3 linked regions of the Magnetococcus sp. PR-3 genome follow. The protein of the gene in region 3 interacts with the protein of the main gene of each other region in a pairwise test. Links are inferred from orthologs where the notes say so. Each region holds a gene or a part of one and is shown on either strand. Other genes may lie near its edges.

Region 1 (10,521 bases), on a different replicon or contig from region 3:
TGTTACAAAAATTTACCTCATTATTTTTCCTCTATATACTTTTTATAATTTTACGGTCAACACGCGCTCACTGTGAAGGTCTTGTTGTCTGCTCTTGACCATGTCATGGTGGCGGAAAGAAAGAGGTTCGTACACATTAAGGAGTGGTTACCCAATGGCTAAAATAGCGGACTATCCCATTGTCATTAAACAAAAAGGTGATCTGTTCTACCTACACCAACCTGAGCTGGGTATTCTACTGCAAGACCCAAACATCACCACACTCTACAGCCGCTACCAACAAGAGGCCGAAGCACGTTTGACCTGCTATCAAGCCCTGGCCATGGCAGCCCCCGAACCTGACACCCCCATGACCCGCAAACAGCAGAGGCGCAACCACTGGCAACGCCATGGGCTTCTGGCACTGGCTTTGTTAATACCGACCATTCTCTTGGCATCCACCCTCTATCAACTCCCCCGTCAGGTGGCCTTGTACCTACCCGAAGCCGCCCAACAGATGATCACCCTGGGCAAAGAGAGCCTAACCGAAACAGCCCATACCATTCGCACCATGCCACCTACGGAGCGTGAAGCCCTACGTCAGGAGGTTAGAGCAACCGTACAGGGTTTAGTCCCGGTGGTGGATGAGGTAACAGGGCTATTTCAAGAACATCTGTTTGCCTCGACAGCGGCTTTTACCCAAATGACCCCAGAAAAAGAGGAAGCACTACGCAAACGGGTTCGTGCAGTCGCCCGAGGTTTGGCCCCTGTGGTACAGGAGTTAAGACCGCTTTGTGAAGCAAAACCGCAGCCGAAGCACCCTTAGCCAGGTATTTCGGGAGGGGTATCTTCAGGCACCAGCCGAAAACCGGCGATCTCCCCACGGGATGAGATAAAATCGATTCGGTAGCGGTTACCCTCGGCATCCTCGGGCGGCTCGGTTTCACTCATGGGCCCCCCACAATGGCAAAGGCGCTCTCCACACAGCACCTTCCAGGTCTTGCGGGCGGCTTTAAAAGGGAGTGTACCATCCAGACTCTCCACCCAGGCCTCTGTACCATGTACACGGTTGATCAGTCGATATTTCATCGGATCCTTTGCCTGCCAAACATCCATAGGGGCCAACGACTTGCGCCCACGCCATACATAAGCACCTAAGCCCCCTCTTATAAGGGGGTCGGCTGGGTTAAAAACGATCTCTATCCCTGGAACTTGGCACAGGCACCTATAACATACCATGTCGGTATCTCTGTTAATCTGGTGTTGAGTATGAATCCAGAACAGGCGGTACCGACATGGCTAACGACATACTCAGTGTAGCCAAATTTGAACGATTTTTGGCCGGTTTTGAAAACAGTTTGGTCTACATCGGTCTGGATGTTCACAAGCAGAGTTGGCGTGTGGCACTACTCAGGCCAGATGGGGAGCTGACCGACCTGACCATGCCCCCGGAACCAACCACTCTGATCCAAATGCTGCAATCCCTGCCGGTGATGGTGGGCATGTTTGCCCAGGAGGCTGAACCAACCGGTTACGGTTTGGCCCGTGCACTTCAATCGGCAGGACTGCCCATCACCGTAGCTGCCCCAAGCCGTATTCCTCGACCTGTCGCTCCAACCCATAAAACCGACCGGCTTGATTGCCGTAAGCTGGCTGAATTCGCCGCTTCCGGTCTGCTACGTCCCATCGCCATCCCTTCCGAGCATGAAGAGGCATTCCGCACCTTGGTGCGACACCGTCATCAGCTGACCGATGGCCTGCGCCGCTGTAAACAGCGAATGCGTGGCCTGCTTTTAAGCAACAGCGCCATTGAACCTGAACATCTCGATCATTGGAGCAAAGCAGCCATTGAGCAGTTGCATCAACTTGAGCTTGCGGCTGCTACCCGCCAAACACTCAACAGCCACCTGCGGGAATGGGCCTTTCTCACTGAAGAACAGCAATCGATCGATAAACAGATCAAAGCCCAGGCTATAACTTGCGGTCAACAAAACCGCATCGAACGCTTGAAAACCGCTGATGGTGTCGGACATGTGGTCGCTGCCACATGTGCTGCCGAACTCTTCCACCCCGAACGATTTAGCCGTTCAGAACAGGTCACCGCCTATCAGGGGCTGGCTCCCATGGTTCGGGAGAGTGGCGGCAAGCATGACCGGGGACATCTACGCCCTGTTGGACAACAGCGTCTGCGTAGCCTATTAATCGAAGCCGCTTGGATCTGACGGGCCAAAGATGAACAAGCCAAAGCGTTTTATGATCGACTGGTCAGCCGTAGCTCCATAACGCAAAAGGCCATTGCAGCATTGGCTCGGAAACTTGCTATCAAGTTGTGGCGACTGAGTTTAGATCCTGCCACAGCCTGAACTTAAATTGGGTTGCGAGGGCTTTTTGGTCACCCCGGTGACGTCACAAAATGGCAACCCATTTCAAACAGGGTAGCGAATGGTACTTGGTGCGTTGCGCACGAAAAAGAAAAGGTTACTTCAACACCACATTCCCAACCGGGCTATTTTCCACAATCCCACAGCCCCATCAAAGGAATGTGTTGGGTTCCTGCGGGCTATGGAAGCGTGGAAAACAGCCCTGTGAGGATTCTGCGTGACAGAGATACCCATAAGAAAAAAGCCCTATGGAAAAATCCATAGAGCTTTTTTATTTGATCACAACAGGGTTACCCCCACCAGGTGACATCCGGGTCAATTCTGGGAGTAAAGGTTAGAGGTTGCTTACCAGCCTCTTCCATTTTATCCCCACCCTCATCCTCCTGGCGCTTGAGTAGTGCCTGACGCAACAGATAGTCAGCCATGTGCTGCACCCACTCATGCTGCTTCTCTTTAAGGGGCTTACCCGACAGTTGTTGCATCTGACGGGTAACCAGATCCACCCGAATTTTCTGTCCCTTATTCAGGGTCATGGTCAAAGCAATGGGAATACGCTCATCCCACTCAATTTCCGACTCGGTAATCCCGCGAAAACGCTCCTGCATGAATCAGTTGTCCTTCTTTTTCTTCTTTTTGGGCAGCTGAATACGACGATGCTCCGGCTCAGGATGCATGCGGTAAAGAATGGCCAAATGGCCAATCATACCCACAAACTCACTCTTGCTATCCTTGGCCAGATCTTTCGCCAGATCCTTCCGCTGCTCTTTAAAATCCAGAAAGCGCACCTTAATCAGTTCATGGATGAGTAGCGCCTCTTCAATGGCTGCTTGAACCGATTCAGTCACCCCCTCTTTTCCCACAAACACAACAGGTTTAAGGGAATGGGCAAGACCTTTAAGATGTTTGCGCTGAAAACCCGCAAGTGACACGTTCGTAAACTCCAATAAGCCAACCTGCCGCTCTTGGAGGGGATCTCATGGGTGCTTGTTCCCAAAAAAACCCTCAAAAGAGAGACATGGGCAATGTGATGTACCAGAACACCACGCTGCTCAACAGCATTATACTGTTGAAAATGAATATGTTAACCCACATAGAGGGCCAACGTTTTTAAACTAAAAAAGAGCGCGTACTCTCGCTCAATCTTTCATTTTAACCTATTTATGGTCATCTCACCACCATCACCCATGGAACCTGGACCTTGAGCCGATTATCATAGAGCGTACATGGAGGAGTATATGTGATGAATGAAGCCAAACCAGCCCGTCAACCAAAGATGTTACGTAAAAAAGCAGGGCGTAGCTATGGCCCCTGTGTCGCCTGTAAAGACGATAAGCTACCTTTTGCCTGGAATTGTAGTTGTGGTTTTATGATGTGCCAAACCTGTATGCAGGATAATCTCTGGGGTATGACCTGTAACAACCTTACCTGGACCTGCCCAGATTGTGGAAAAGAGAACAATTTTGGTAACCGCTAACGGTTATGGATGGATATCAACCAGCCATAACCTGTATGACGATGTGTCAACCATGCCAGCACATCCCTTTTTCCAAAGTGGAAACAGCAGGAAAGCCGGTATCCTTTACCTACCCAGGTTTGGGCCTACCTGCCTGTTGGGTTGATCTGTTTTGACATCGCATTTAATGAATGGAAATGATTATGCCTGATCTATCAGACCCCAGTGTCGTCGCGTGGATTATCATTGCTGTTAGTGCTGTTGCCGTGGTCGTTGGCGCCTTAAAGATCATCAGTAACGGTATTACCATGCTTTTATGGCTCATGCTGGCTGTTGGGGGGGTATTGGGGTTGGATTATGGGCTAAAAGCTGGAGATGGTGAGGTCACCAAAGGCCTACCAGAATCGGTTCAAACGGTCTTGGGCGAGGGTAGTACGCTGTCCAAACAGGCACTACAGGCCATCTGCCGTGAAGTGGAAAGCAAACCCTAATGAAAAACCATTTCACAGAAGAAAAACTGCGGGTCGATAAATGGTTGTGGGCTGCCCGTTTTTTTAAAACCCGTGCCATCGCCACCGATGCCGTTAATGGTGGCCATGTACACCTGAACGGACAACGGGTCAAACCCAGCCGTGTGGTCAAGGTGGGGGATGAACTAGAGATCACCAAAGGTCCCTACCGGTTTATGGTGACTGTTGAGGGACTTAATGATAAACGAGGCCCGGCCCCTGAGGCCCAAAAGCTCTACACCGAAAAGCCAGAGAGCCAAGAGGCCCGCCAGGAGATCTCCGCCCAAAAACGTGCCGAACGAAACAGCCGACCAGACTATGGCTCCACACGCCCCACCAAACGGGACCGACGTGCTCTGGATCGCTTAAAGTTCTAACCTCCCCAGTCAATACCCTTCTTTTGAGGGGGTATCATCCTTATACCCAAGCCTATTCTTATATTCTTACCAGACTAAGCTTTAGGGCAAACCTTGATAAACCACACTTAGGCATCCCCCCAAGATCCCCCCTTTTTAGTCACCTGCCCCCATGGATCGTACCATATGCCTAGGGTGCCTCTACCTGTAGACCAACCATCCACAACGGTGGAAAACGGATCCCTCCCATCAACCAAGAGGTCTCTCCCGCACGTCTCTCTTCTTAGCTTTCAAGATACGACCCCCTTTTACCCCTTGCTCACACACATGGATCTCACATTACGGTCGCCCACCAAAAAAAGGACGAACCTAGGGTGCTATGGGGAGAAATGGGTCGATGGAAGATCAACAACAGCTATGTTTCTTCTTAAAAAAAACATCTCCCTACAAAAAAGGGCGGCTCCAAAGAGCCGCCCTTTTGCATACTGCCTTTACCCTTTTGAGGTAAAGTTAAAGACACCATCCCAGTCATCCGGTGGTGGATTCTCCAAGTAGAGCTGACAACGGTCTACATAGGTACGGCTGGGACCATCATCTTCCACAATCTTCAGCGCCTTCTCAAACGCCTCAATCGCCATTTTAAAGTCCCGCCCCTTGTAGATATCCAAGGCTTTATAATAGGCCTCCAGCAGGTCTGCTTGGCGGTCTCTAAGCTGACCCTTGCGCTGTAACACCTCATAAATGGTAATGGGCTCTTTTTTACCCACCACTCGAACCGTATCCAACTCACGGCACTCCACGGTATCTTTCACATGTTCGTGGGTAAACTCAGAGATCATGGTATAGGTATTGTAGAACTTATTGGCACCTTCCAGACGTGCCGCTAAGTTTACGGCATCCCCCATAATGGTGTAGTCCATACGCTGCTTAGAGCCCATGTTCCCTACAACCATAGGACCCGTGTTCACACCCATCCGCACGTTAAGCAGGGGACGCCCCTCCTCCGTGAGCTGTTTGCGCATATCCACCATTAAGTTCTGCATATCAATGGAGGCATGGCAGGCCCGAATAGCATGATCAGGTTGATCCAGTGGCGCCCCCCAGAAGGCGATAATGGCATCCCCTTCAAACTTATCCACCGTGCCTTCCTGATCGGCGATGATATTACACATCTCTGTCAGGTATTCATTGAGCAGATGTACCAGCTCTTCCGGTGTCAGCTTCTCACTAATGGAGGAGAAGCCTGCGACATCTGAGAAGTAAGCGGTCATCTCACGCTGCTGACCACCCAACTGCAGCTTGCTGGGATCCTTAACCAAAATCTCTACCACCTTGGGTGACAGATAGTGGCCAAAGGTGTCCTTGATCATCGCCTTTTGATTACGCTCAGCCAGGTACTCCTTAAGGTTGATCACCAAATAGGAGACAAAGCCAGCCAAGAGCACATAGCTCATGGAGAAGACCACACCGTTACTAATATAGATCCACGTTGTAAAGCCAATGAACGTGGCAAACAGGGCTGCCACCAACACAGCCCGTAAAGCGGGATGCGCCAACCAGAAGTTTACATTAACCAAGATCAGCATAAACAGCAGTGCCGAGATCACCTCAGCCACCGTTGAGGCGGGGTGTAATGTTCCCTGGGCCATCAGTGTACTGATGGTATCGGCAATAATCTCGACCCCATAGACCATACCAACCGGTGTATCAAACCAGTCATGAGAGACCTCAGAGGTATCCCCCAACAGGACAATCTTATCTTTCACCAAGAAGGAATAATCTTCGTATTCATCCTCATCCAGCTCCAAAATCTCCATCGCGGAGATTCCTCTAACCTCACTAAGGAAGCGCGCACCCTGCTGGAGCTTGGGGAAATCGATGTAGAAGCTGTTGAACTGATCCAGCTGAATATTCAAATCACCAATGGTCAGTACGCGGGTCTTCTCATCAAAGCTTGGCTCAACCCCCTTGAACATGGCCAGAGCCTGTACGGCAAAAGGCCAACCATCCTCCTCCTTCATAATCTGAGGGAACAGATTTAAGCGAGAGAGCATGGTCACCAACGAACTGGAGGAGCTGATGTTGGTGTAGCCACTACGAGTGACCTCTTTGAGTACTGGGGTCGGATAGTTCAAACCGGTAAATTTGTTTTCCCGGTTAAACTGCCCTTGGGACACCACCAGGACATTTCCGACCTCTTTAAACACTTCAGCCGCAGGCTCGTCTTCCCCATACGAACTGGGAAAGTCCATCAATAAGTCGACTGCGACAACTTTCGCGCCGAGCTCTCGTAGGGTTGCGGTAATCTGGGCAATATCCGTACGACGCAGCGGAAAGCTTTTATACTCTTCAAAAAACTGTTCATCCGTATTAACGATGAAAATGTTGTCATTCAGCTTGGTCTGCTCAGGCGGACCATACTCCATACGAAGAATTTGTCGAAAAGAGAGGGTTTGGTCCTCAATAAATGAAAAAGGCTCCTTAACCTCCAATGGAATGACAATAAGGAACAGGACAATGGTGACCCAAATGTCCCACCGTTGGGAAAATGATTGTTTTTTCACCGTTCAAGCCTCTCGTTTGGGCTTTGGTTTATAAAATAGATGGTAGGTATCCCTACCATTTCCCAACCATAGCATAAGCTTGGGGGGTGGGTGCACCCAGTGCAGACAAAAAAACCCACTTGGCTTAGCTCCAAGTGGGTTTTTTTTCATTCACAACCGGGTGGCTACCGTTGGCAGCCGCTGGTTAAGCTTAGTCTTCCATCATCTGGTTGTAGATCAGGGCCTCTTTCATCTTCAGCTTCTTCAGCTTCAGATCGTGGTAGGCTTTGATCAGCAGAGGACGCATGTCATTGTCGTCTGGATAATCTGAAAAGTGCTTCTTGTAGTGCTCCATCGCAGCAACAGTCAGCCCTTTTTCATCCAGGAAGCTGGCCAGCACAAAGTCATCACCAGGGGCAGCAGCTTGGATGTCAGCAATGGTCTTCTTCAGCTTGGCATCTTCAGAGTCGCTCAGCCATACAACGGTGCTGGGCTTTTTGGGGCTGTAGAGTACATCAGCACCCTGCATGACACTGACTTGGTACTTATGCTTACCGGGTACCAGGGTCAGAGCATGGCTAACCATGGCCTCTTTGCTGTTGAAGGTACCAACAGACTTGCCATCTACCATCAGCTTGTAGCTAAACTCATCGCCCAAGTTCTCCCACACCAGTGTGGGGAAAGAAGCTGACAAGGTGAGCTTTTTAGCGGTGCGCAGCTTAACATCCTTCGGCGCGTTGGTCTTATGCACACCACGACGTACGGTGGTGTAACGCTGAGCCTTAGCAAAGCGGTTTTGCAAACCGGCCATTAAAGAAGCGCCAGCTTCACGAGGAGCTGCCAAGGTACCTGCCAGTGCCTTAGCACCCTCTTTAGAAACCTGTACCACAGTGTTGGCACCAACATCCTGGGCCTGACCTGTAGCTTGGTTTACCAGCATACCTTTGCCATCGGCACCGGTACGGATCTGGTAGTTCTCAAACAAGAACTTGGTGCGGCGTACTTTTTTCCACTTGGTACCGTTTTTACTGTACTCAACTTTACCTTTGGGCTGCATGAACATGGCAACGGGGGTCTTAGCCTCCACGGGCATACTCACCATCAGCATCGCAAAAGCGACCAATACGGCAAAAAAGGATAGGAATCTGGTTTTCATCGGTCAATGCTCCCTGATACGCGTAAGAATCTCTTTAAAGCTCCATCCTGGAGCGTGTGACTTAAGCCGGAAGTCCAGGGCAACCCCTGGAGCAGCTAAATAATCTACATAAAGAATAGAGGCATTTCTACATGCTTTTATTCCCTTAACTCTACTGGTTGGTGACCAAAACAGCAGAAAGGATGCATCTTTTTACACCCTTCTGCTGTTTTTATCACATTTTTTTAGCGACCAATGCTCATGAATGCCGACCAGATGTAAGGGTAACCCCACTGACCTGACTTCATCAGCTCAATTTGTGAGTCCCGTAAAGCCTGATGGGGGGTCATACCTTCACCCAGACGTTTGTATAGTCCGGTCATGAGTGCCTGGGTACCTGCATCACTCACTTCCCAAAGAGAAGCGATCACTTCCTGAGCACCCGCCTCCTGGAACGCACGACGCAGACCATAGACCCCTTCCCCTTCATGGATCTCACCCAACCCTGTTTCACAAGCAGATAAAACCGCCAACTGTGTACCCGTCAGGTTAAGGTCCAACACCTCCAGTGCGGTAAGAATACCATCATTCTTGGTATCAATCTCACCCAGGAAAGGTGCATTGGCGTTCACCCCAGCAAAGGCCAAACCAGAACGCAGCATGGGGTTATCCCCTGGAGGAGGTGTGGTATTGAGCTCCACACTCCGGGCCATGCTCTTCAGCCGCTTACGCAACCCTTCATCTGCCTTAAGGAAGAACCCGTGGGTCGCAATGTGCAAGACATTGGGTGGCACTTCAATATCCTTAACCACCTCTTCTTGAGCTTCATTTTGTAACTTAAGATTGGACTTACCACCCTCTGTCGCGATGGTATTGGTGATCAACTGACCCTCTTTTTCAGCACCGGGCAGAGGATCAAAGCGCAGCCCCCGCATACCCCGTGAGAGTGCACGTAAACCCGCACGCATGGTTGCTGCACGGGTTGCACGGGTGCCCCCCTTCGCCTCCTCTTTACTCACCATAACAGCGGCACGGTTGGCACTACGGCGACCTCTAACCGCAGCCAGCACCTGGGTGCCGGTTACCTCTTCGGTATCATAGTTGGGGCCTGCCAGCGTCAACTGAGGACCTTTAGCAGCGGCCAGCAGTGAGGGCATAAGATCCCGGCTGGAGGTCAGCATGTGCAGATCTGCCTTCTCCAACAGATAGATCTCTTCTTCAGAGTCAACCATGGCGACAAATGGCAGGATATTGAGGATACCGTCAGGCACGACATAAACGGTCTCTTTCTCAGCCAGTAGTTCAGATACCGGCCCCCACACCATGTCGTAGATCTCCATGCTCAGATCCAGCAAGTCATCTTCATCCATATCTTCATCCTGGATGCTGCCACGCAAATTGATGACCTGCTTTTCCAACTCCTTCATGGTGGGCTCGTACTTCACCAGCTCATACTGAACGTTGCCATCCTCCTTGACCATCACACCAGCCAATAGGCGGGAGACATCTTTATGGTCCTTATACGCCACAAAATCCACCATTGCGGCACCCTCTGGAAGAGCTTTTTCCAGATCTTTCAGACTAATGGCGCGCTTGTTTTGCTTAAACTTAAGACTGGCCCGACCCAACTCACCATCCAGCGTACTGATGCGCTCTTCCAACGCATTCATGGTATGTAGATGCTGCTCAGGTGTTTGATCTTCTGCGGGACCCGACAAGGTCTTGGCTGCCAGTTTTTTACGACCGGCTTTCAGCTCATCAGCAATAGATCTTAGAGCAGGATCATCCGACAAACGGGCAATCTGGTGGATCTCTGAGGTGATTTTAAAGAGCATGCCTTTACGCTGCAGCCCCACCTCCATCACACCACGTCCTGCCAACTGCTTGTTAACATGAGGCAGAAGCATCATGAACCTGTTGAGTTCAGGACGGTGAAGACGTACATACCCTTCACGGGCGTTATCACTGGTTACCCACATCATACGGTTGAGAAACTCGGTACGACGCTGAAAGGCGGTATAACGGATCTCGTACGCTTGGGGCAGCTGGAAGTTGGTTTCCAAAATTCTCGCCAGCGCATCCAGGGTTTCAAAGGTATAAGGATGCTGAGGGCCCAAGGTTTTTTCATTGAGCTTAAGGGTCTTTTTCAGCAGCTTCTCAGCTGG
Region 2 (10,583 bases), on a different replicon or contig from region 3:
AAAGCGCGTTTCTTTATTTTATGGTCAAAGTGGAATGGGAAATTAACCCAAGATACCCACGATGTCGGACTCACGCATGATCAGCAGATCAACACCATCGATGCGCACTTCAGTGCCACCGTACTTAGAGAACAGTACAGTGTCGCCCACTTTTACTTCCAGAGGACGCACGTTGCCGGCATCACTCACAGCACCTGCACCAACGGCTACAACTTCACCCTGTACAGGCTTCTCTTGAGCGGTGTCAGGAATGATGATACCACCAGCAGTTTTAGCGTCAGACTCGGTACGCTTTACAACAACACGGTCATGCAGCGGACGAAAATTGATCGACATGGGATTGCCTCCGAAAGATCCTGTTTAACATCTATGTGATCGGTCTAAATAGACCGGTTTCGATATCGTATTGGTGCATATGTGGGGTCGACCATGGGGGATTGCAACCCCAGCCGAGAAAAAAAAATCAAAAACAGTGATTTTTTTCCGCGCCTCACACCTGAACCCCTTCAACGCGAAGGCGGTACTCTATAGGAGGCCTCACAAAATGTCCATCCATCCCAGTGAGGATTTTTAAAGCTTTTTGCCCAAACACCATGACCACCCCCCCCAGCGTTCCTATGACCGATGAAGAATGGATGGCGGATCGGGCTCTCCCGCATGGACACAGCAGCAACCACCGACAGGCTTTATCGGGGGATTCCACCATTTTCACACCCATTTTTTTTCATTGTCGGGCGTAGATCCATAGGTTGAGAAACAAACAGCCCATAGAAAAGGGGAAAGAGGCTGAGACCAAAGCGCGCGACGCAGGATATCTTTTCTCATCCGCAGCCAGATCGTCGGTTCGGTTTTACAGAGCACCGAGGAGCATCCACCAAAGGATATCTAAAGGTACAAGCAGCAGCAGTGTCAGCAGTGCCAATAGAAAGGTCATCTTGATCAGATCCTTAAAAGGAATACGACCCAACTGCGCCGCCACCACCAACGGTGGGGCTTGATAAGGCAGGATGGTGGTAGAGTACCCCAGCACCTGGATCATCAACAGGGTATGAAGCTCCAAGCCGGATGCCTCGGCCAACGGCTGAGCCAGGGGGCTCATTACAGCCGGTAAACCTGGCTGTGTGGTCAATAGACTCATAAACACCGAGCCCAAAGAGAGGTTGGTCCAGTTCACCACAGGGGCATCTTCACTCAAGGGTAAGAAAGCCAAAACCTTTTCGGCCATTAAATGACCCAAACCGGTCTCGGCCACCACCGCCCCCATACCAATAATACCTGCGACATAGAGCAGAGGAGAGAGGTTGAACTGGCTAATGGTACGCCCCTCCACCAAACGGGCACCCGGCAACAGACAAAAAACCGCCACACCCAACCCGACCCAGGCTGGGGAAATGCCGTGTGCAAAATCCGTTACCCACAACACAATGGCCAGGGTCAGCAGCAGGGCCAAACGTAGCTCAGACGTTGTATAGGGTACGCGCTCTGTCTGACTGGCCATCACCGGCAGGGTGGGTTTGTCATGGTAAAAATAGGTGATCAACCCTGTGATCAGCAGGCTTTTGCCCAAACCGAGCAGTGGGAAGTGCAACAGCAGATAACCACCATAGGAGGGTGACCAGCTATAAAGAGATTCGGCCGCCCCGACCATAACCATATTGGGAACATTGGCAGGTAGAATACCAAAACCCGGGAAAAAGCTCCCCATCGCCCCCGCCAACAGAATACCAATATACCCCCGCGAGCCCACTGCATAGCCCATCTGCTGCGCTAAACGCTGCATGAGAGGCACAATCAGTACAGCACGACCCATGGAAGAGGGCATGAGAAAGGCCAACACCATACCAAAGATAACAATGGCCGCGATCAACCCCCCATATTGGGCCGGCGCATGGTGGGCCAGTTTATGGGCCAAACGGGTATCCAAGCCGGTATGTTTCATGGCGGCCCCGATAATGATACCGGCAAAGACCAACCAAAAGGCTGAGGTCAAAAAACCAGAGAAGACCATAGCCGGTGCTGCAATACCGCTAAGAATGGCCAATAGAAAGAAAATTAGTGCGGTTAAATGTTCTGGAATCGCACCGGAAGCCCAGCCACTTATGGCAAAAAGCACAATGGCCAATGCCCCATTGAGTAGGGTGGTCTCAAAGGGTTGTAGAGTCACGATCAACAGCGCCAGGAGCGCACCAAGGGCAAAGACGAGTTTAGAGATGGGCACAAGCATGCTCCCAAAGAGATGATCGAATAGAACCTTGGACACCAGACCTGTAGAACCTGTTCAAAAACGGCTGCTGTTTAAAAGAAAGGATCCCCCCACAGCACTACAGGAGCCGCGATCAACGGATATGAGGTCACAAACCAGCTAGGAAGCAAAACGGTGGGAAACAGGGGATGAGATCAAGCGATGTCCCGATCTCTTGCGATGCGGAAGGGTACCTCTAATCTGTTGAGCCAACCCTTGCACACAGTGGCAGGAGCAAGGGCCAACGCTAAACAGTTTTACGACCAAACAAGCCCTCTCATGCTGACCATGATCAAGCTTTGGGCTAAGCCTGCCATACCCTAAACGCACCCATTGGGGTGGGCTTGTAACCAGCAGGGGTACTGTATCTACAGTCAAATGAAAAGATTGTACGATCTAGATCCGCCCCCAACCTCACCACACCGTGCGTGGGGGCGTTATCCAAGACCCCCATAGGGGGAAACACCCATGAGGATAACTGGGGGTCTGTGGGCATACCTGCCCAAACGGGGTGTGATCCCTGGTAACCTAGAGACTTCACCTACCCCAGGTCGATGAAGCTCTGGTTCCATAAAGGGATTAATCCAGCGCTTTAAACCGAACCTTGGCGCCCGCTTTTTCCGCTTCACCCTGTAAACGCCCTAAGACGGAAGGTGCCATCTCTACGGTTAAAAAGGTGGATTCATCATTCATACGGGTCTCCATAACCGAGGCTTCGGCATGGAACTTCGCCAACCAACGTCCATCGGAGACCGGCAAGGTGACCTGATAGCGCACCATGGCCCGTCCCACCGCCGCCCGTAAGGTGGTGAGTAGCTCATGAACCCCCTCACCAGTTTGGGCTGAGATACCAATGGTATCCTCCCGAGCCAGCTCCCGCTCCAGCACCCCACGGCTCTCCAGCATATCCACTTTGTTGTACACTGTGATGGTACGCGTGTGCTGAATATCCAGCTCTTGCAACACCTCTTCAACCGAATCCACATAGTTTTCCCACTCAGGATCCGACAAATCCACCACATGCAGCAACAGATCAGCGCTGATCACCTCTTCCAGGGTGGCCTTAAAGGCGGCCACCAACTGGTGGGGCAGTTGGCGGATAAAACCCACGGTGTCGGATAATAAAACCCGCCCTCCTTCTGGCAGATCCACCGCACGCATGGTGGGGTCCAGCGTGGCAAATAGCTTATCCTCCGCCATCACACCCGCATTGGTTACCAGGTTGAACAGGGTGGATTTACCCGCGTTGGTATAGCCCACCAAGGCCACAGTATAGAGGGGAATTTCCTTACGGGGTTGGCGCTGTAAAGCACGGGTACGCTCAACCTCCTCCAACTGTTTTTTTAACTTATGAATGCGGTTACGGATCAGACGACGGTCAACCTCAATCTGTCGTTCACCCGGACCACCACGTAGACCGACCCCACCACGTTGACGCTCCAGGTGGGTCCAGGAACGAACCAACCGGGATTGCTGATACATTAACGAAGCCAGCTCAACCTGCATGGTCCCTTCCCGCGTACGGGCACGGGCCGCAAAAATCTCCAGGATCAAACCGGTTCGGTCCACCACCTTGACGTTAAGATGCTTCTCAAGGTTACGCTGCTGGATCGGCGTTAAGGCATGGTTGACCACCGCCACATCGATCTCATTGATCTTAATCTGGTGGGCCAACTCTTCAACCTGCCCGGAACCAAAATAGGTCGACGGAACCACCTTCTGTAAAGAGAGCAGCTGTGCGGTGTGAATGTCCAAACCAGCGGTGGTAGAAAGATGCACCAGTTCATCCAGCAGGCGCTGGGAGGCATCGCGGGTGATCTTGGGCTCCAGAGCTTGGAGCAGTATGGCCCGATCAGGGGCTTGATGGGTATCAAGCATGGGCATAAAGGCCAAGGCGCTCCATGTGGAGCGCCTTGTTCACATCAACTAAAAAACGCAAATCGTTTATTCCTTACTATCTTTACGCTCAGGACGCTCATCCCGCTCATCACCGGTATGGATGTTGCGCGAGGGCATCACTGTGGAAATGGCATGTTTAAAGACCAACTGTGTGACACTGTTTTTCAGCAACAGGCAGTAGTTGTCAAAGGAGGTGATCATCCCTTGCAGCTTAATACCGTTGACCAAAAAGACCGTGACCGGCACTTTTTCCCGGCGTAGGGTATTCAAAAACGGATCCTGTACATTGTGTCCGGCATGGCTGCCCATGGTCCACTCTCCCTATCATCATTCTCGTTATAAGTCCGGCATCGGGTGCGGATCATCCGTCCCAGCTCATCAATGGGTTCAACCCAGCGTATGAGGACCAAAGGCCTATGTCCGGCAAAAAAACAAATCATTCTTGCACAAGCGACCGAAAGAGGTCTGTCAATTCTTTTTTGGCCACCCTACGAATTTTTAAACGGTCATAGGGTGGTACTCAACCAAAAAACGTTATTTTTTCAGAAAAAAATGCAAAAAAGCTTCAACTGTGGTTAAAGCAGCCTGTTTTGCCCCGTTTGGCTCTAACCAATGCAGCCCGGGTTCACCATTTAACCACGTGGTTTGACGTTTGGCATAGCGGCGACTGTCCTGTTGGCCAAGCTCCACGGCACGGGCCAAATCATACTGACCATCCAGATAACCCATCAATGCGCGGTAACCCACCGCACGCATGGCAGGCAGATCTTTATGGTAGCCTTGTGCTCGCAGGGTCTGGACCTCTTCCAAAAATCCTTCGCTTACCATCTGTTCAAAACGTTGGTTAATGCGCGCATACAGGGTTGCCCGTGGCCACTGGATGGCCAATTTGCAGATCGCCAGTGCAGGACCTTCAGGTTTTTGTTCCCGGCTCAGTCGTTGCCAATGGGATAAAGCGGTACCACTGGCTGTATAGACCGACAACCCCCGGATAATACGCTGACGGTCCCGTGGCTCCACCCGGCCAGCCCATTCAGGATCAACCTGTTTAAGCTGTGCATAACATGCGGCCAAACCTTCCTCTGTCTCCGATTTGGCATTAAGCTCGGTCAAGAGAGCGGGCTCTACTTCTGGGATATACGCAATACCCTGCTCTACGGCCCGAAAATAAAAACCGGTGCCGCCCACCAAAGCAGGAATAACCCCCCGCCGGTGGCAATCTTCAATGATCTCTATGGCTGCCCGACGAAAACGCCCCGCAGAAAAAGGATCATCCGGTGTCGTAATATCCATTAAATGGTGGGGAACCGCGTTCCGTTCTTGCATTGTGGGCTTGGCCGAACCAATATCCATTCCCTTGTAGACCTGAACCGAATCGGCGTTTACGATCTCCAAAGGGAAATGCTCGGCCAGATGCAGGGCCAGCCCGGTCTTACCCGACGCGGTAGGGCCCATTACATAAAGCACCGGAATGGCCGCAGGGTCATCGCTATTTATAGAGGATTGATCAACCATGTTGCTTGAAAACCGTATTGCGCTGGTAACCGGTGCAGGTGCCGGTATTGGTAAGGCCATTGCCATGGGTTTTGCGGCCCAGGGCGCCACCGTACTGCTACTGGGTCGGACCCAGGAGAAGTTGGAAAAAGTCTATGATGCCATTACCGAGGCCGGGGGCAAAGCTACCATCGTACCTCTGGATCTGGAAAATGGCATGGGGGCGATTCCTGAACTGGTTAAAAATACCCACGCACGCTATGGAAAACTGGACATTTTAGTGAACAACGCCGGGCTTTTGGGTACCTTGGCACCCATGGAGTTTTATAAGCCTGAAGAGTGGGAACAGGTGATGCGGGTTAATGTGACGGCACCCTTTTTTCTCACCCGTGAATTTATGCCCCTACTCAAATTGAGTGATGATGCTTCTGTCATCAACGTCAGTTCCAGTGTCGGGCATGAGGGACGTGCCTTCTGGGGTGCCTATGCTGCCTCCAAAGCGGCTCTGGTTAACATGACAGAGACCTGGGCCCAGGAGTTGGAAAAATCCAGTGTCCGCATGAACAGTGTCAACCCTGGCGGTACAGCCACCACCATGCGGGCTGAGGCTTTTCCTGGTGAAGATAAAAATACGCTTCCCGTACCGGAGGCGATCTTCCCGGTCTTTCTCTATCTGGCCAGCACACACAGCAAAGATGTACGTGGTCAGCACCTGAAAGCCCGTGACTGGATGGATTGGACATCCGCATAATCACCTGTTTGATCGGTGGCACCTGGTGGCGATAAAACACCAACTGTCGTGACCTGGTGCCCCTGATCAACCGGGCCCTTGCCCCACCAACAGGCCCGTTAAGATCTCGGCACATGCGCAGAACTGCTTCTCCTATTCCCTAACGGATCTCAGGCCCCAACACTACTTTTATGTTGGCCTATAACCCCCACAATTCATACCGTTCCAGCTCTCCCCCCTGTGGGATCCCCTCATCATCAGCAACAGGCACCCGACAGGCATGATGGTACATAGGTTGGCTCTACAAACAGGGTCGGCAGGGCATGCCAAGCGATCACACGCCATGTATTAAGGAAAGTAGAGAAAAGGATGATCAAGCATGTTCGGTCTGGGGCTTGTATCATCAATAGGGTATCGGCGGAAAGAACCCTAGGTGGTTTAGGCTCATACTGGGGGCCACCCCAACCTAGCTCTGTCACAGAACCGGGGCAGGTAAGTTGAGAGACCTCTAACGAGGATATCTCGGTGGCAATCTCTCACAGGCAGGGACAAAGCGGTTTAAGGTTGAACCGACTCCCGAACTTTCTCGGCCGTTAAATCCTCAACCATATGCAGTTCGTGGATTTCACTTTTAGTCTCACTAATGACACGATCATAGAGTGCCTGAATTTTAGGATCCACCTCTTGCTGCTCTTCCACACGCATACGGTAGAGCGTCATTTTATTGAGAAAATTGTGTAGGATATGGTGAACTGCCCCCAAAGTTGCCTGATAAAGCTGGGCTTTTTCCTGCTCTTTTTTCTCAATGGCCATGGCATCCATACGGATCAGAATAAACAGCATAAAGCTGGTCAGCACCACATAGATCCAGCCTTTAAAGGTCTGCACCAAACCCATAAATTGTGGGTCACTTACCAACATTTCCAAGACCCGATCAGACACAAAAATCCATAACACCCCAAATAGGGCATAGTAGAGTGTAATGCGATAGTAGACCGGTAGGCGTTGCATGCGCTTGCTCCTGGTATCATCAAACCCAATTGGCAAAATGATCTCTTTGACATCACCAAAGATAATGATAATTAAGTGGCCGAAATAAGGAAAGGCGTTACACAGGTCACCAAAAAAAGGGAAAATAGTCCTTCTTTGGTGACCTGTCACTCTGCGTTTTTCATGCAGAAACATCCGGGGAGGCTAATTTTGAGAGTAGCGTAAAACGACAAAGTTTCAAAGAAGAATGATTTTCATCTACAAATAGAAGGTTGGCATTTCTTTAATCCATACCATTCACCATGATGCCATGGTGATCCCTTTAAATCTGCGACCCACAACGATAGTTGTGGTGATTCTATCCCTATGGGTAAAACTGTGTAAAGTTAGGTCAAACAGGCCATCCGATGACTAAGAAGCCATTCAGCTCTTTACCTAAGAGTCATGGGAACCCCCTATCCAGGAGCATAGAAGTGATGGTCAACAGCGCACCAAACCACATGATATGGCAGGTTGTCATCTTACTCTTGCCGCTGAGTATGGCGTCCGCAGCCATGGTGGATAGTGGTCAGGTCGCCTGTTACAACAATCGGGGGGAGATCGCCTGTGCCGATCCAGATGAACCTTTTTTTGGGCAGGATGGCAACTACCACAGCCAACAACCCAGCTACCAAGATCTTGGGGACGGCACAATCTTCGATCAACAGACGGGCTTGATGTGGTCTAAAGGGGTGAACCGCCATAAAGTCTCCTTAGCTCAAGCTCACCATATGGCCCAGCAGATGAACTTGGGGGGACATAAGGATTGGCGGGTTCCCAATATTAAAGAGCTCTACTCATTGATTGATTTCCGGGGGTATACCGGTTTTTCCCACCCCAGACAGCGGGGTGGCATGGGCTTTGGGCGTCATCGCCAAACCCAAAAACCCGATTTACGCCAAGTACCCCATAATGCCATACCCTTCATCAATACGGATTACTTTGATTTCCGCTACGGCAATACCCAAATAGGGGAACGTTATATTGATGGCCAGTGGCTCTCCCGCACCGAGTATGTTGGCACCACCATGGGGGGTAACCGCACCCTGTTTGGGGTGAACTTTGCGGATGGACGTATCAAAGGCTATGGATTTTACCGTCCCCATGGGCCACGGGTTGCCAAAACCTTTTATGTACGCTTTGTACGGGGCCCCCGCTATGGGCACCACGATTTTGAGAACCATGGCGATGGTACCATAACCGACCATAAAACCGGGCTGATGTGGGCGCAGCAGGACAGTAAACGGGGCATGAACTGGCAAGCTGCCCTAGCCTATGCCCAAAACAGCATATTGGCCGGTTATGAGGATTGGCGTTTACCCAACGCCAAAGAGCTGCAATATCTGGTGGATTATACCCGTGCACCGGATGTCACCAACTCCGCAGCCATTGACCCTGTTTTTGAGACCTCCACCCTGATCAACGAGGCAGGGGAGAGTGATTATCCCCACTTTTGGACCGGCACCACCCATCTGGACGGACCCCATCCGGGCGGGGATGCCGTCTACTTGGCGTTTGGTCGCGCCATGGGCAAAATGTTTGGACGTATTATGGATGTACATGGTGCAGGGGCACAGCGTGGTGATCCCAAAGTGGGTAAGGCCAAGATCGGCCATGGCCCCCAAGGGGATGCACGGCGGACAAACAATTATGTTCGTCTGGTACGGGGTGGTGTAAACCACACCCCACCCCAAAAAAGCGATGCACACCACTATCCCAACCATATTATGGTCAAAACAGCAGAGGGATTATCCCCACAACAGCCCGGCATGTCTCATCAAGCTTTTCAGCCCCCCATGGGTACCGACCGCCGTGGACGATCCCGTAGACAGGGTGGCTTTATGGCCCATTGGGATCGTAATCAGGATGGACAGGTCACCCAACAGGAGTTTACTGGACCCCCGGCACACTTTAACCGGTTTGACCGTAACCAGGATGGCATCATTGCTCAGGATGAGGTGCCTCACCCACCGCCACGTCAGCACCCATCCTCCAGCAAAACCTATTATTAATCGTCATACACGCCACCTGCGCCCCCACCACGCTGCCCTGGTCGCCAAGACCAACAGACCCCCATGGGGGTGTAAGGATGCCACCGCTAGCCACGGCCCTACCCTGCATAAGACGTTCAATCTTTTGGCGGCTTTCTCGCACACTTTATATGTGGAACATAGCGAAACTGCCGATTGATCGGGATCACCAACATCCCGTATCTATCAATCACGGTCTACACCATCGGTACTAGGGCGCAAACAGATCCATAACGGTTAGAAAGGGGTCACCCCTACCAGTTGTTGGTATGGCTTAACCCTGAACCTTCAGAACCCGTCTAAGCGGATGGATGGCACGGCAGGGCACAGACACCTCAACAACCATCGGTATGGTTGGCTGCGTTTAAACCTTAGATCAAGGGCTGTACAAGGGGGGGGTATAACGAAAAAAACCCACCCCGTAGGGTGGGCTGAATACTCTTTCTTAGAGGAACAGGCTCTCCAGCTGGGCCACACTCTCATCCAGATTCGACGGATCTTCCACCGTCTGTTGCAGGAACTCACGAATGGGTTCAATAAACTGAATGGCCCGGTCAATCCGTGGATTACTGCCTGCCACATACGCACCGATGTTAATCATATCTTCTGCTTTGGCGTAGGTTGCTAAGATCTCACGCAACTGACCGGCTGCACCTTTGTGCCCCGGTTCTGCCAAGCCATCCATCAAACGAGACAAGGATCCATTGATATCAATGGCCGGATAGTGGTTGGCCGCAGCCAGATCACGGGAGAGCACAATGTGACCATCCAGGATCCCTCGCACCGCATCCACAATCGGGTCTTGAATATCATCCCCTTCCATCAACACCGTATAGATTGAGGTGATGGAACCGGTCCCTTCATCCCGCCCACCCCGTTCCAACAGCTTGGGCAGCAGCATAAAGGTTGAGGGGGGATAACCCCGACTGGTGGGGGGTTCACCGGTCGCCAGACCCACTTCCCGTTGGGCCATGGCAAAACGGGTGATGGAGTCCATCAACAGCAGTACATCCTGCTGTTTGGCACGAAAATACTCTGCGATGGCGGTGGCCATATAGGCCGCCCGTAGACGCATTAAGGGGGGTTGGTCGGAGGTCGCCACAATCACGATGGAACGGGCCATACCCTCTGGACCCAGTTCATCCTCAATGAACTCCAC
Region 3 (10,578 bases):
TCCCGGGTGTTCACCACTCTCCCGTAAAAGGGTGGCTGATCCCAGCAGGGTCTGTACCGCCAATTGATCAGCCAGATCCCGAGGCAGCCCACAGGAGACACCACCATCTGAGAGTGCTTCCGCCATCAAAAACACATATGCCGGCCCTGATCCAGACAGTGCTGTGACACCATCAATCAAGCTCTCCTGCTTCACCACAGCCACCTGCCCCACACTCTCTAGTACCGTTTTAGCCTGGGTAAGCTGAGCATCGGTCACATGGTCATTGGGGCAGAGTACCGTCACCCCCTCCCCCACCAAAGCCGGGGTATTAGGCATGGCACGAATGATCGGCTGTGGCCCATTGAGCGCATCCGCCATGGTATCCAGATCCATACCCGCTGCTATGGAGAGCACCACAGCCGTGGGGGGTAGGTGTTCCGCCACATCCGCCAACACGATGGGAACCAGGTTAGGCTTAACCGCGACCACAACCAAGTCAGCCCCCGTCACGGCATCGCGGTTTTGTGCATGACCCTGCAGACCAAATTTGGACTGTAGCGCCGTACGCTGGTCAGTATTAGGCTCGCCCACATGGAGGTTACGTCCAGGAAATTCTGCCTGACGTAGGCCCGCAAGGATGGCACTGGCCATATTACCGCCGCCTAGAAAGGCGATTTGAGGATGGGTGGACATATCTTTGACTCTCAACAGGCTATCAGAAATCCGTGGGCTATGAGCATAGCCTCTGTACGATCCGCTTTCCAGAATCAATCGGACGATAACGGTTCACGGGCACCAAACAGTGCGCTCCCCACCCGTACCATGGTCGCCCCTTCTTCAATGGCGACATGAAAATCGTGACTCATACCCATAGAGAGTTCATCCATATGAACACCGGGTAAGCGCATCTGTTTGACATGGGTGGCCAGGGTACGCAACGCACGGAAGTAGGGACGTACCTGTTCAGGATCTTCTGCAAAGGGTGGTACCGTCATCAACCCTTTTACCGTCACCCCTTGTAGCGGGGCAATGGCGGTGACCACCGCCTCCAGATCATCCGGTGCCATCCCACTTTTCTGTACCTCACCCCCCACATTGACCTGCAACAGTATCGGCATGTTCCGCTGCTCCTGGCCCATACGTTTATCTATCGCCTCAGCCAGCTCCAATGTATCTACGGTCTGCACCATATGAAACAAGCCGCCAATGTATTTGACCTTATTCTTCTGTAAAGGACCAATAAGATGCCACTGAGGGGTGGCCTCTGCAGGTATCTGAACCGCCGGCAGCTTCTCTCTGGCCTCCTGCACCCGGTTCTCTCCAAAGAGGAGATGGCCTGCCTGCAAAGCTTCTTCTATGGCTTGTGCTGGTTTACGTTTGGAGACCGCCATGAGCTGAATCTCCTGAGGGGAACGGCCCACGCGTTGACAGGCTGTGATGATACGCTCTTGTATCTGTTCCAAACGTTGGGTGATGGTTTCCATGGTCGTGAACCCGTTGGGGTAAATAGGAAAAAGGCCATGCTACAGGGTACACAGTATAAAAACACGGTACCATGATTGAGTCAGGATGAAACAAAGTGCTTGGATAAAAAAGGCTTGAAAAAAGTGTCACCTGATCACGGTGGATGTTGGACCTTTTTATGAAGGTACCGTTGTGTCCAGGTAGAATTAAAAAAAGGCTGGTCGAAATGACCAGCCTTTTTTTATACATCCAATGGGGATGACTTAGCCAGCCATGGCTTCATCTACCCACTCATACAGCTTGGATTTAGGCATGGCGCCAATCTTGGAAGCCTGGATCTGGCCACCTTTAAAAATCATCAAGGTGGGGATACCACGTACACCGAAGCGACCGGGAACGTTGGGGTTCTCATCAATGTTCAATTTGACCACTTTCAGGCTATCCGCCTTATCCTGAGCCAGCTGCTCCAGGAAAGGGGCAACCTGCTTACAGGGGCCACACCACTCGGCCCAGAAATCCACCAATACCGGCTTATCTTCTTGCAGAACGTCGGCTTCAAACTGGCTATCTGTGGTGCTCGTGACATTTTCGCTCATGATCTGGTCTGCTCCTCTTGCACATAAAGAGATATTGGCGCTACCACCTGGACCTTTTTTATAGGGGTCCACCGCTCAATGGCATACGCTGCTGTCCATGTTCCCACCTTAGGCATACCAAGGGGGCATATGTTCCAATTTCCTTAAAAAAAAGGAAATCCATTCTTCCATTTTCTACCCTACAAGCCACCATGGTGTGACATTGCATTCGTGCTACCGTAGGTTGCCTGCTTGCCGTTGTCAAGTTGCTCTCATTTGGCCTTTGACAATCCAGCGTCCAGTACCTATAGTTGCACATCCAAAATTTCTGTCTACGCGCGGTTAGCTCAGCCGGATAGAGTGTTGGCCTCCGAAGCCAAAGGTCAGAGGTTCGAATCCTCTACCGCGCGCCATTTATATCAAAGGCTTACGATTCACATCGTAAGCCTTTTTTGTTTCTAGCAATCAAATAGTAATCAGATGGTCGGAGGGGCATTCCAAAGCGTTGTACCCTTGGTGTCCTGCTATGCATTATCTGTCTGTTGCCTTCCGAACGACCTTTTTGAACACCCCAAAAGCATGACTTGCTCACTCTTGAGGACGGATCGGTTTACGCCTTCAGTGTGGGTCCACTCAACTAAAACTATCCCTAGATTTTTTAATGATGCGCCACCTGTACGCGCTTTTTCACGATTAGAGGTACCTGCTCTTTCCGCGCCACCACAGGCTTGCAGGTAAACAGGTAGAATGTGAACTCTTCCGCTCAGGGTGGGCCGTTTGGTCATGATTTGTCCTTCCTTCTTTTTTAGACATCCCCTTCTGTCTTATAACCACCCTGTTCTTGGTGACCTCTTGCCCAGGGACATTTCGGGACGAATCTGCATCCCTCATGGACAGGTAGATGCCATGGATATCTACCCCCTAAAAAACCCGCCCCTATATGACTATTTCACCCCGTTAGGAGGCTAAGATAGCGCTTACCTTTTTATGATTGACTGATCACTCAATCAGAGCTAAAGTCAGATCCATGGATACCTTAAAAGATAAAAAGACCCGCATTCTAGAAGCGGCCATCTACCTTTTTGCCAGAGATGGCTTCTGGAAAACCTCAACGGCCAGTATTGCCAAAGAGGCTCAGGTTGCCACCGGTACCCTATTTCATTACTTCAGCTCCAAAGATATCCTGATTGATGCAGTCTATATACGGCTTAAAAAAGATCTCTATGCCCATATTATGGCCAACTGGGACCCTAAAGCGCACCTAAGGGAAAAACTGCTACAAGCATGGACAGGTATGATCCTGTGGGCACAGAACAACCCCACACACTATGATCTCATGGAGCAACTACGTCTCTCAGAGCTGGTCTCCCAAGAGACACGTGAAGCCATGGCAGCTGAATTCACTGGCTTCTCCATGGATATGCAGATGGGTATAAAGGAGAAAATCATCTGCGACCTCCCCGTCACCTATCACCTAACCATGGCTGGCGCCCTTATTAATGCCACCATCACCTTCCTAAGAACACCAGAGGGAGAGGCTACAGAGACACAAACCACGATTGCACAAGGTTTTCATGTCTACTGGCAAGGCATCACTACCCATTAAACCGTGGGCTTTTTTTTAACCTTTTATGACTGACCAGTCAGTTAGCAGATAGAGCGATCACTATGGCCAAGCGATTGACCCTTTTACTCATCATAACCCTCATTTTAGTGGGTTGCACCTTGGTGCAAACCGAACCTTTTGGAGGTTTAGAACCCATGTCTGAACACACCCATACAAACCGTACAAGCCGCTATGAGGATGGCCAATTCATGAACACCATCCCCACGCCTCAGGGCCTGGAGAAAGGCCACTTCTGGTCAACCCTCTACCAGTGGATCTTTACCCGACCTGGCCGCCCCCCGACCCAACCCATTCCCGTTCATAAGCTCAGCACCCTTAAGGTAGACGATGGTCGTAGCCATATTACCTGGATGGGGCACTCTACCTTATTATTGGAGATGGATGGTCAAACTGTACTCATGGACCCTGTTTTCAGTAACCATGCTTCTCCCTTTGCATGGCTCCCCCCAAAAAGTTTTTTCCCTGAACTGCCCATCACCCTGGATACTGTGGAACACATTAATATCGTGGTGATCTCCCATGATCACTACGATCACCTGGATATGCAGAGCATAAAAAAACTTGGCCCCAAGGTGGATCACTTTGTGGTTCCATTGGGTGTGGGGGCCCACCTCCAACGCTGGGGGGTCCCTGAACAGAAAATTATCGAACGGGATTGGTGGCAGGAGACCACATTGGGGCCCCTGACCTTAACCGCAACACCGGCCCGCCACTTCTCTGGTCGTAGCCTGACAGGGGGTAATCAAACCCTATGGGCAAGCTGGGCCATACGTGGTCAATCAGAAAATATCTTCTTTAGTGGGGATAGCGGCTACTTTCCCGGTTTTAAAGAGATTGGTGACCGTCTTGGGCCGTTTGATCTCACCATGCTGGAGTGTGGTGCGTATAACCCAGGCTGGCCCAACGTACATATGTTTCCCGAACAGACCGCTCAGGCCCACCAAGATCTACGTGGAGAGGCGCTATTACCGATCCACTGGGGGCGATTCAACCTCTCACTCCATACCTGGAATGAACCCATTGAGCGGCTAAAAAAGGCGGCATCCCTCAAAGATCTTCAAATCATCACCCCCATGATTGGGCAACGATTCACCCTAACCGAAGCGTACCCCACTACATCTTGGTGGAAACATTTACAACCGATCCACCACCCTCAGGACCACGCACACGCTTCAGTACGCTAAACAAACCGTGAGGGTTCTAGCCGTTTCAACGGTTTGATACCACCTGAACATTGGGTCCATGCCATTCTCTACTGTCTGGGGCATGGGCCCAAACCCTTTGAAGTTAAAAAGACTATATTTCATACGCCTATAAAAGGTCCGTATGGATAACCTTGGCAGGGACAACCTATACCCAAAGGAGAGAATACACGCCATATCCTATCAACCCGTGCCACGGATATGGTCGGAGAATTCATACTGCAAACCGGCTTGTCACGGCCCCAAGTAACCCGCTAGATCCTCATATCCACTGGGATAACGAACCCTAAGCGTCAAGAGGTGACCCTGCGTAAGATTTGTAACCTCTCAAGTCTAGAATCTCTGTTTCAACACCAAGATATCAGGGTTTTCTACCTGAGCATCTCCGGGGCTGGTTGACCGGGACCAGTGGCACCGAATGACCGTAGACCCCCCCCTTAACAGTGCTCAGGCCCTATACCAATACAGCCCCAACACAGTATTTACTTACTCGTGGACAGGGTGCTATAGAAAGTGGACTGTTGGTTATGGGGTTTAAACACGTATACCTGTTCCAATCTGGCGACATTCATCCTATCTGCCCACGCAAAAACTCTTGCTTAGCAAACGCCTTATACAACCTCTCTACAACCCTGCCTGCCCTGCTACCGCTTGCACAGTTGGCCAAATTCATGGTCCATACAGCCTTTAAAGGATCCCCTCTGACCACATTGGAAACTAGGCGTAATCCCTTTTCAGCTCCATATGACGTGGCAGACAACTCAACCCAAGCAGAACCACCCCACCATAAAAGCAGGTGCTTTTTCTCGCACTCTCTACCCATACCATCCCTGCCCATTCAACATATCACCCTCAACACGTGTGACCCCTTTAACAGGGTGATGAACATTTAGCCCAAAAAACAGCCGAGCGTATGACATTTTTATGGTGTGGTTTAAGCTAGCAGCCCCAATAAAAACGGGCCAGAGGGTATCCTACCCCTCCGGCCCGAAAATGATATCTCGTACGTCACACCCAATAGGGTGGTTAACTCATATTATGAAGCCTGACGATAAGGAATACCCATATCACCAATCAGGGCACCTTCCAGACTAAGCAGTGTCCGCTTGGTCTGTAAACCACCATGGCCACTATACCCCCCCAGCTCCTTGGCACCAACCACACGATGACATGGGATAATTACAGGAATGGGGTTTTGACCTGCAGCAACACCAACCGCACGGGCAGAGCTGTTTAAACGCTTGGCCAGCTCCCCATAGGTCATGGTCTCACCAGGTCCAACCTTACTCATCTCCCGCCAAACTTTCTGTTGAAAGACGGTACCATCTGGACGAACGGTAAAGTCGACCGGACGAGGAGCGCGTTTAAAGTAGTCATCCAACCAACGGGTAACACGACGACACACTTCCGCATCTTCCTGAGGATCTGCCATGGAGTCCGGTAGTGACCAGGAGAGCGATACCAACGCCCCCTGACGGAGTTCCAACCACAACATGCCAACGGGCGAATCATAGGGCAAAAAAGACACAGGATTACCTCCCAGGTACTACCCCCTAAAAACCAGGGGTCAAACGTCCAGATGGACAAGTTTCAATGCACTTAGCCCTATTTATGTCAAGGGCCTAAATGCACTATAAAACTTAAAATCGGAAAAAGATATTGAATTCCAAAGAAAAAAATTTGTGATTCGTCATTTTATTGGTCATTAGGCAATAAAAAAACGTAGTTTTAGCTGCTCGCTAACCCATTGAAACCACCCAGGCCAAACACGCAAATCATTGTAATAAAAACAGAAAAAGCCCAGCACTAGTGGTGCTGGGCTTTTTTAGTACGTCTAGTAAGGCGTAGGTCTTATTTTTGAGCTTGATTACCGTACTTACGACGGAAACGCTCAACACGACCGGCAGTATCCACCAACTTGTGCTTACCAGTAAAGAACGGGTGGCACGCGGAGCAGACACCCAAAGTGATGTCGCCGCCGGTGGAGCGGGTCTTAATTTCGTTGGAGCAGCTGGCACACGTAAAAGTGGCCTCTTCATACTTGGGGTGGATGCCTTCTTTCATGGTGCTTCGTCCTTGCTGGCCCGACGGCTCTGTTCTTGAGTTACATGTTCATACCCCATGATCGCCATGACCATAGAGCTATTTTAACGCGTTTAAAGCAAAGCACCTGCCAACCTGTTGTAACCAGGCCCTCAGGCGTGCCGCCGACTCTGCTTCAATCAGCCGTTCATGCTTTCGAAAAATTCGCTATTATCCTTGGTCGCACGCAATTTGTCCAGGAGGAAACTCATGGAATCCAAAGGACCCATGGGGAGCAGAATGCGACGCAACACCCAAAGCTTGGAAAGCTCGTCCCGACCGGTCAGAAGCTCTTCCTTACGGGTGCCGGATTTGGCGATGTCAATGGCGGGGAAGGTACGCTTCTCCACCAACTTACGATCCAGGTGTACCTCCATGTTACCGGTACCCTTGAACTCTTCAAAGATCACTTCATCCATACGCGATCCGGTATCCACCAAAGCGGTGGCCAGAATGGTCAAAGAACCACCCTCTTCCACATTTCGTGCAGCACCAAAGAAACGCTTGGGACGTTGCAGGGCGTTGGCATCAATACCACCCGAGAGCACCTTACCTGAAGAAGGAGCTACGGTGTTGTAGGCACGCGCCAAACGGGTAATGGAGTCCAGAAGAATAACCACATCACGCTTATGCTCAACCAAGCGCTTGGCTTTTTCCAAGACCATTTCAGCAACTTGAACGTGGCGGGTTGCAGGCTCATCAAAGGTAGAAGAGACCACTTCACCCCGTACCGAACGCTTCATGTCGGTCACTTCTTCAGGGCGCTCATCAATCAGCAGTACCAACAGCACTGTCTCAGGATGATTTTCCGCAATGGAGTGGGCAATTTTCTGCATCAACATGGTTTTACCGGTACGGGGCTGGGCCACAATCAGGCCACGCTGACCTTTACCGATGGGAACCACCAGATCCAAAACCCGAGGTTCCAGATTGGATGACTCGTTCTCAATCTCCATCTGCAGCCGCTCATCTGGATAGAGCGGGGTGAGATTATCAAACAGAATCTTGTTTCGGGACTTCAGGGGATCTTCATAGTTGATACGTTCTACCCGCAGCAGGGCGAAGTAACGCTCGCTCTCCTTAGGAGCGCGAATCTGACCTTCAATCACATCACCGGTACGCAGGCCAAAACGGCGGATCTGCGAGGGGGAGACGTAGATATCATCAGGACCAGGCAGGTAGTTGGTATCGGGTGCACGCAGAAAGCCGAAGCCATCCTGCAGGACTTCCAAAACCCCTTCACCGTAAATCTGCCCGTTATTCTCGCTCTCGGTCTTCAGCAAAGCATAAATCAGCTCTTGCCGACGCATACCGCTGTAGTTTTCGATTTTCCGCTCCTCTGCCATTTCGGAGAGGTCGGCCGCTGTCATCGTTTTCAAGTCTTTGAGATTCATGAGAGTGCACGTAGGTCGTTTGGCGAAAGGGAGAGTAAGAAAAACGAATGGAGGACAAAAACCATGTCTGGCCTTTGTGCGCACATCCAAGATTATGCTAAATCATCTTTTAAGTGACGATTTTCAAGATCCATCTTGATTATCTAAAGCAGGGTTATAAAACATCAAAACCCAACATTCTTAAGGTTTACGCACCGAAAACAGCCCGCCGCTGCGGATTTTCAGGTGATTTTTGTAGGCCGGGGAAACGATACTGAGGTTTCAGTCGTGTCGGATTGCAGGAAAAACTACTTTTACTTCACTGGAAAGTCAAACGAAAAACCGCATGAATCGTGAAATTTCAGCCATTCAGCCACAACTGCCCAAACTCACGTCACACAAGGGGTTGGGGGGTTACCTTAAACAACAGCCAGCAGACTTCCATGTCGAGGAACTGCGACCCGACCCCTTAAGTGGGGATGGAGAGCACTGGATTTTACGTATTCAAAAGCAGGATTTAACGACAGACCAAGTCGCAGGATGGCTCTGTCGACGTTTTGGCGTACCCCGTAAAAACATCGGTTTTGCGGGACAAAAAGATCGGCACGCCATCACCATTCAAGATTTTTCCGTACACCTCCCTGGCAAGTCCCCCCCCAAAGGTTGGGACCAAGAGCTGCTGGAGGGGATCACCCTGCTTACACTCAACCGCGACCGACGCAAAATTAAACCCGGCATGCTCTCGGGCAACCGCTTTATCATTCGTCTGCGGGGGTGTGATGATACGCTCTCCATGGAACAGCGCCACACTCTGGCTGAACAGGCCCGGCAACGTATCTTAACCCAGGGGGCCCCCAACTATTTTGGCCCCCAGCGCTTTGGTCGGGATGGCGACAACTGGGATCAGGGCATAAAGCTCCTTAAAGCTGGGCGCAAACGCCGCAAGGGTAACCGTAACACCGAGGGGCTGCAGATCTCTGCTGTGCGTTCTGAGCTGTTTAACCGGGTTGTTGCGGCACGCTTACAGGCCAACCTATTCCAAACCCTGTTAGAGGGTGATGTGGTACAGCTGGCCGGTCGTACCGCTTCATTCCGGGTGGAAGATCTCTGCGCAGAACAACCCCGCTTTGATGCCAGGGAGATCCACCCCTCAGGCCCTCTCTTTGGTCAGGACCTGCTGGCACCCACCGGTGAAGCGGCCAAGTACGAAGAGCTGGTGGCACACGCAGAGGCCGATGTTATCGACCTATTGAACCGGTTTGGTATGAAGGGGGCTCGGCGGGCTATGCGCTTAATGCCACAGGATTTAACCCATAGCTGGGAGGGCGAAGATCTGGTGGCTACCTTCACCTTACCCCGAGGCTGCTTTGCCACCAGTGTCATGCGGGAGTATATGTAGGGCTTAAGGCGCCCCCAGGTAGGGGACAGGGGCACGTCAGCAATGTCTCTGGCCCTATCCCGTCAAACAGGAACCACCCTGCCACAGGGCCGGCCATACCCCATGCTGCCACTCAAGCAAGCGACACCTGAGGGTCGCCTCCTATTTTGAACCGCCGCCCACTTACAGGTCTGCTTTTGACGTCAAGGGTGGACCAACCATGCCTAGGCATGCTCAGGCATCGACCCAATCTGACCCCACACCGCCTGAACAGACCGCCTACCAATACTTCTCTGCATGCAAATTGCCGGGGTCTTTTTTGGATCCAGCATCATAGCCATGGTTATCAACCAAATACTGCTCCGAAAACTCGACCATACCAGGATTACCACACAGAAAAATGTGGGTATGGGCGGGGTCTAACGGAAAACCACACGCCTCTTCCAGCGCCTTCTTGTTCTCAACCCACTCATTCAAGCGACCGGTACGGCCGGCCCAGTCCTTATCATCCTGCGGACGTGAAACGACAGGAACATAGCGGAAGTGATCACACTGACGGGTTAACCCTTCCAACTCTGTGCGGTATCCCAGATCCCAGGAGTAACTGGCACCATGCACCACCGCAATGGGGGTTACCGGACACCCAATACCTAAGGCCATGGTACGAACCATGCTGATATAAGGTGCCAACCCAGTACCGGTGGAGATCATTAAAATATTCTGCCCCGGCGGTACGCGGTCTAAGGTAAAAAAGCCACTGGCTGATTTTCCTAAGAACAGTCGATCCCCCTCCTGCAAAGCAAACAGACGTGGGGTCAACTCACCACTTTGCACCAGGGAGATATAAAACTCCAAATAGTCCTCATGGCTACCACTGCTGATCGAATAAGCACGC

The links.
Region 1: the proteins of rho (region 3) and yhbY interact in binary tests that used the Escherichia coli proteins (3 or more experiments, as listed by UniProt). The link is inferred for Magnetococcus sp. PR-3 from one-to-one orthologs.
Region 2: the proteins of rho (region 3) and hfq interact in binary tests that used the Escherichia coli proteins (3 or more experiments, as listed by UniProt). The link is inferred for Magnetococcus sp. PR-3 from one-to-one orthologs.

Annotation. Positions count from the first base shown.
Region 1 is NZ_JBAHUQ010000003.1:199,103-209,623, forward strand. The notes cover bases 1,630-4,506. They hold yhbY (ribosome assembly RNA-binding protein YhbY), read right to left. Parts: upstream 3,290-4,506; coding sequence 2,969-3,289; downstream 1,630-2,968. Other genes in these bases: V5T57_RS03825 (IS110 family RNA-guided transposase), read left to right, coding at 1,630-2,201; V5T57_RS03830 (hypothetical protein), read right to left, coding at 2,651-2,965; V5T57_RS03840 (hypothetical protein), read left to right, coding at 3,601-3,834; V5T57_RS03845 (hypothetical protein), read left to right, coding at 4,017-4,304; V5T57_RS03850 (RNA-binding S4 domain-containing protein), read left to right, coding at 4,304-4,506. Outside these bases: V5T57_RS03815 (hypothetical protein), read left to right, coding at 155-805; V5T57_RS03820 (hypothetical protein), read right to left, coding at 802-1,068; more of V5T57_RS03825, read left to right, coding at 1,275-1,629; more of V5T57_RS03850, read left to right, coding at 4,507-4,699; V5T57_RS03855 (CHASE2 domain-containing protein), read right to left, coding at 5,170-7,242; V5T57_RS03860 (DUF7354 domain-containing protein), read right to left, coding at 7,433-8,377; V5T57_RS03865 (tetratricopeptide repeat protein), read right to left, coding at 8,602-10,521.
Region 2 is NZ_JBAHUQ010000006.1:22,507-33,089, reverse strand. What follows is about bases 2,819-5,757. They hold hfq (RNA chaperone Hfq), read right to left. Parts: upstream 4,451-5,757; coding sequence 4,187-4,450; downstream 2,819-4,186. Other genes in these bases: V5T57_RS05850 (YciK family oxidoreductase), read left to right, coding at 5,655-5,757; miaA (tRNA (adenosine(37)-N6)-dimethylallyltransferase MiaA), read right to left, coding at 4,676-5,656; hflX (GTPase HflX), read right to left, coding at 2,822-4,120. In the rest of the region: co-chaperone GroES, read right to left, coding at 43-336; V5T57_RS05870 (SLC13 family permease), read right to left, coding at 851-2,218; more of V5T57_RS05850, read left to right, coding at 5,758-6,386; V5T57_RS05845 (hypothetical protein), read right to left, coding at 6,924-7,376; V5T57_RS05840 (Lcl domain-containing protein), read left to right, coding at 7,832-9,406; V5T57_RS05835 (FliI/YscN family ATPase), read right to left, coding at 9,870-10,583. UniProt on the Escherichia coli protein: RNA chaperone that binds small regulatory RNA (sRNAs) and mRNAs to facilitate mRNA translational regulation in response to envelope stress, environmental stress and changes in metabolite concentrations.
Region 3 is NZ_JBAHUQ010000043.1:6,817-17,394, reverse strand. Bases 6,200-9,133 are described here. They hold rho (transcription termination factor Rho), read right to left. Parts: upstream 8,327-9,133; coding sequence 7,073-8,326; downstream 6,200-7,072. Other genes in these bases: truD (tRNA pseudouridine(13) synthase TruD), read left to right, coding at 8,652-9,133; rpmE (50S ribosomal protein L31), read right to left, coding at 6,702-6,914; V5T57_RS18740 (methylated-DNA--[protein]-cysteine S-methyltransferase), read right to left, coding at 6,200-6,378. In the rest of the region: proC (pyrroline-5-carboxylate reductase), read right to left, coding at 1-675; V5T57_RS18765 (YggS family pyridoxal phosphate-dependent enzyme), read right to left, coding at 750-1,466; trxA (thioredoxin), read right to left, coding at 1,710-2,042; V5T57_RS18750 (TetR/AcrR family transcriptional regulator), read left to right, coding at 3,049-3,627; V5T57_RS18745 (MBL fold metallo-hydrolase), read left to right, coding at 3,783-4,832; more of V5T57_RS18740, read right to left, coding at 5,887-6,199; more of truD, read left to right, coding at 9,134-9,704; V5T57_RS18720 (ferredoxin--NADP reductase), read right to left, coding at 9,963-10,578. UniProt on the Escherichia coli protein: Facilitates transcription termination by a mechanism that involves Rho binding to the nascent RNA, activation of Rho's RNA-dependent ATPase activity, and release of the mRNA from the DNA template.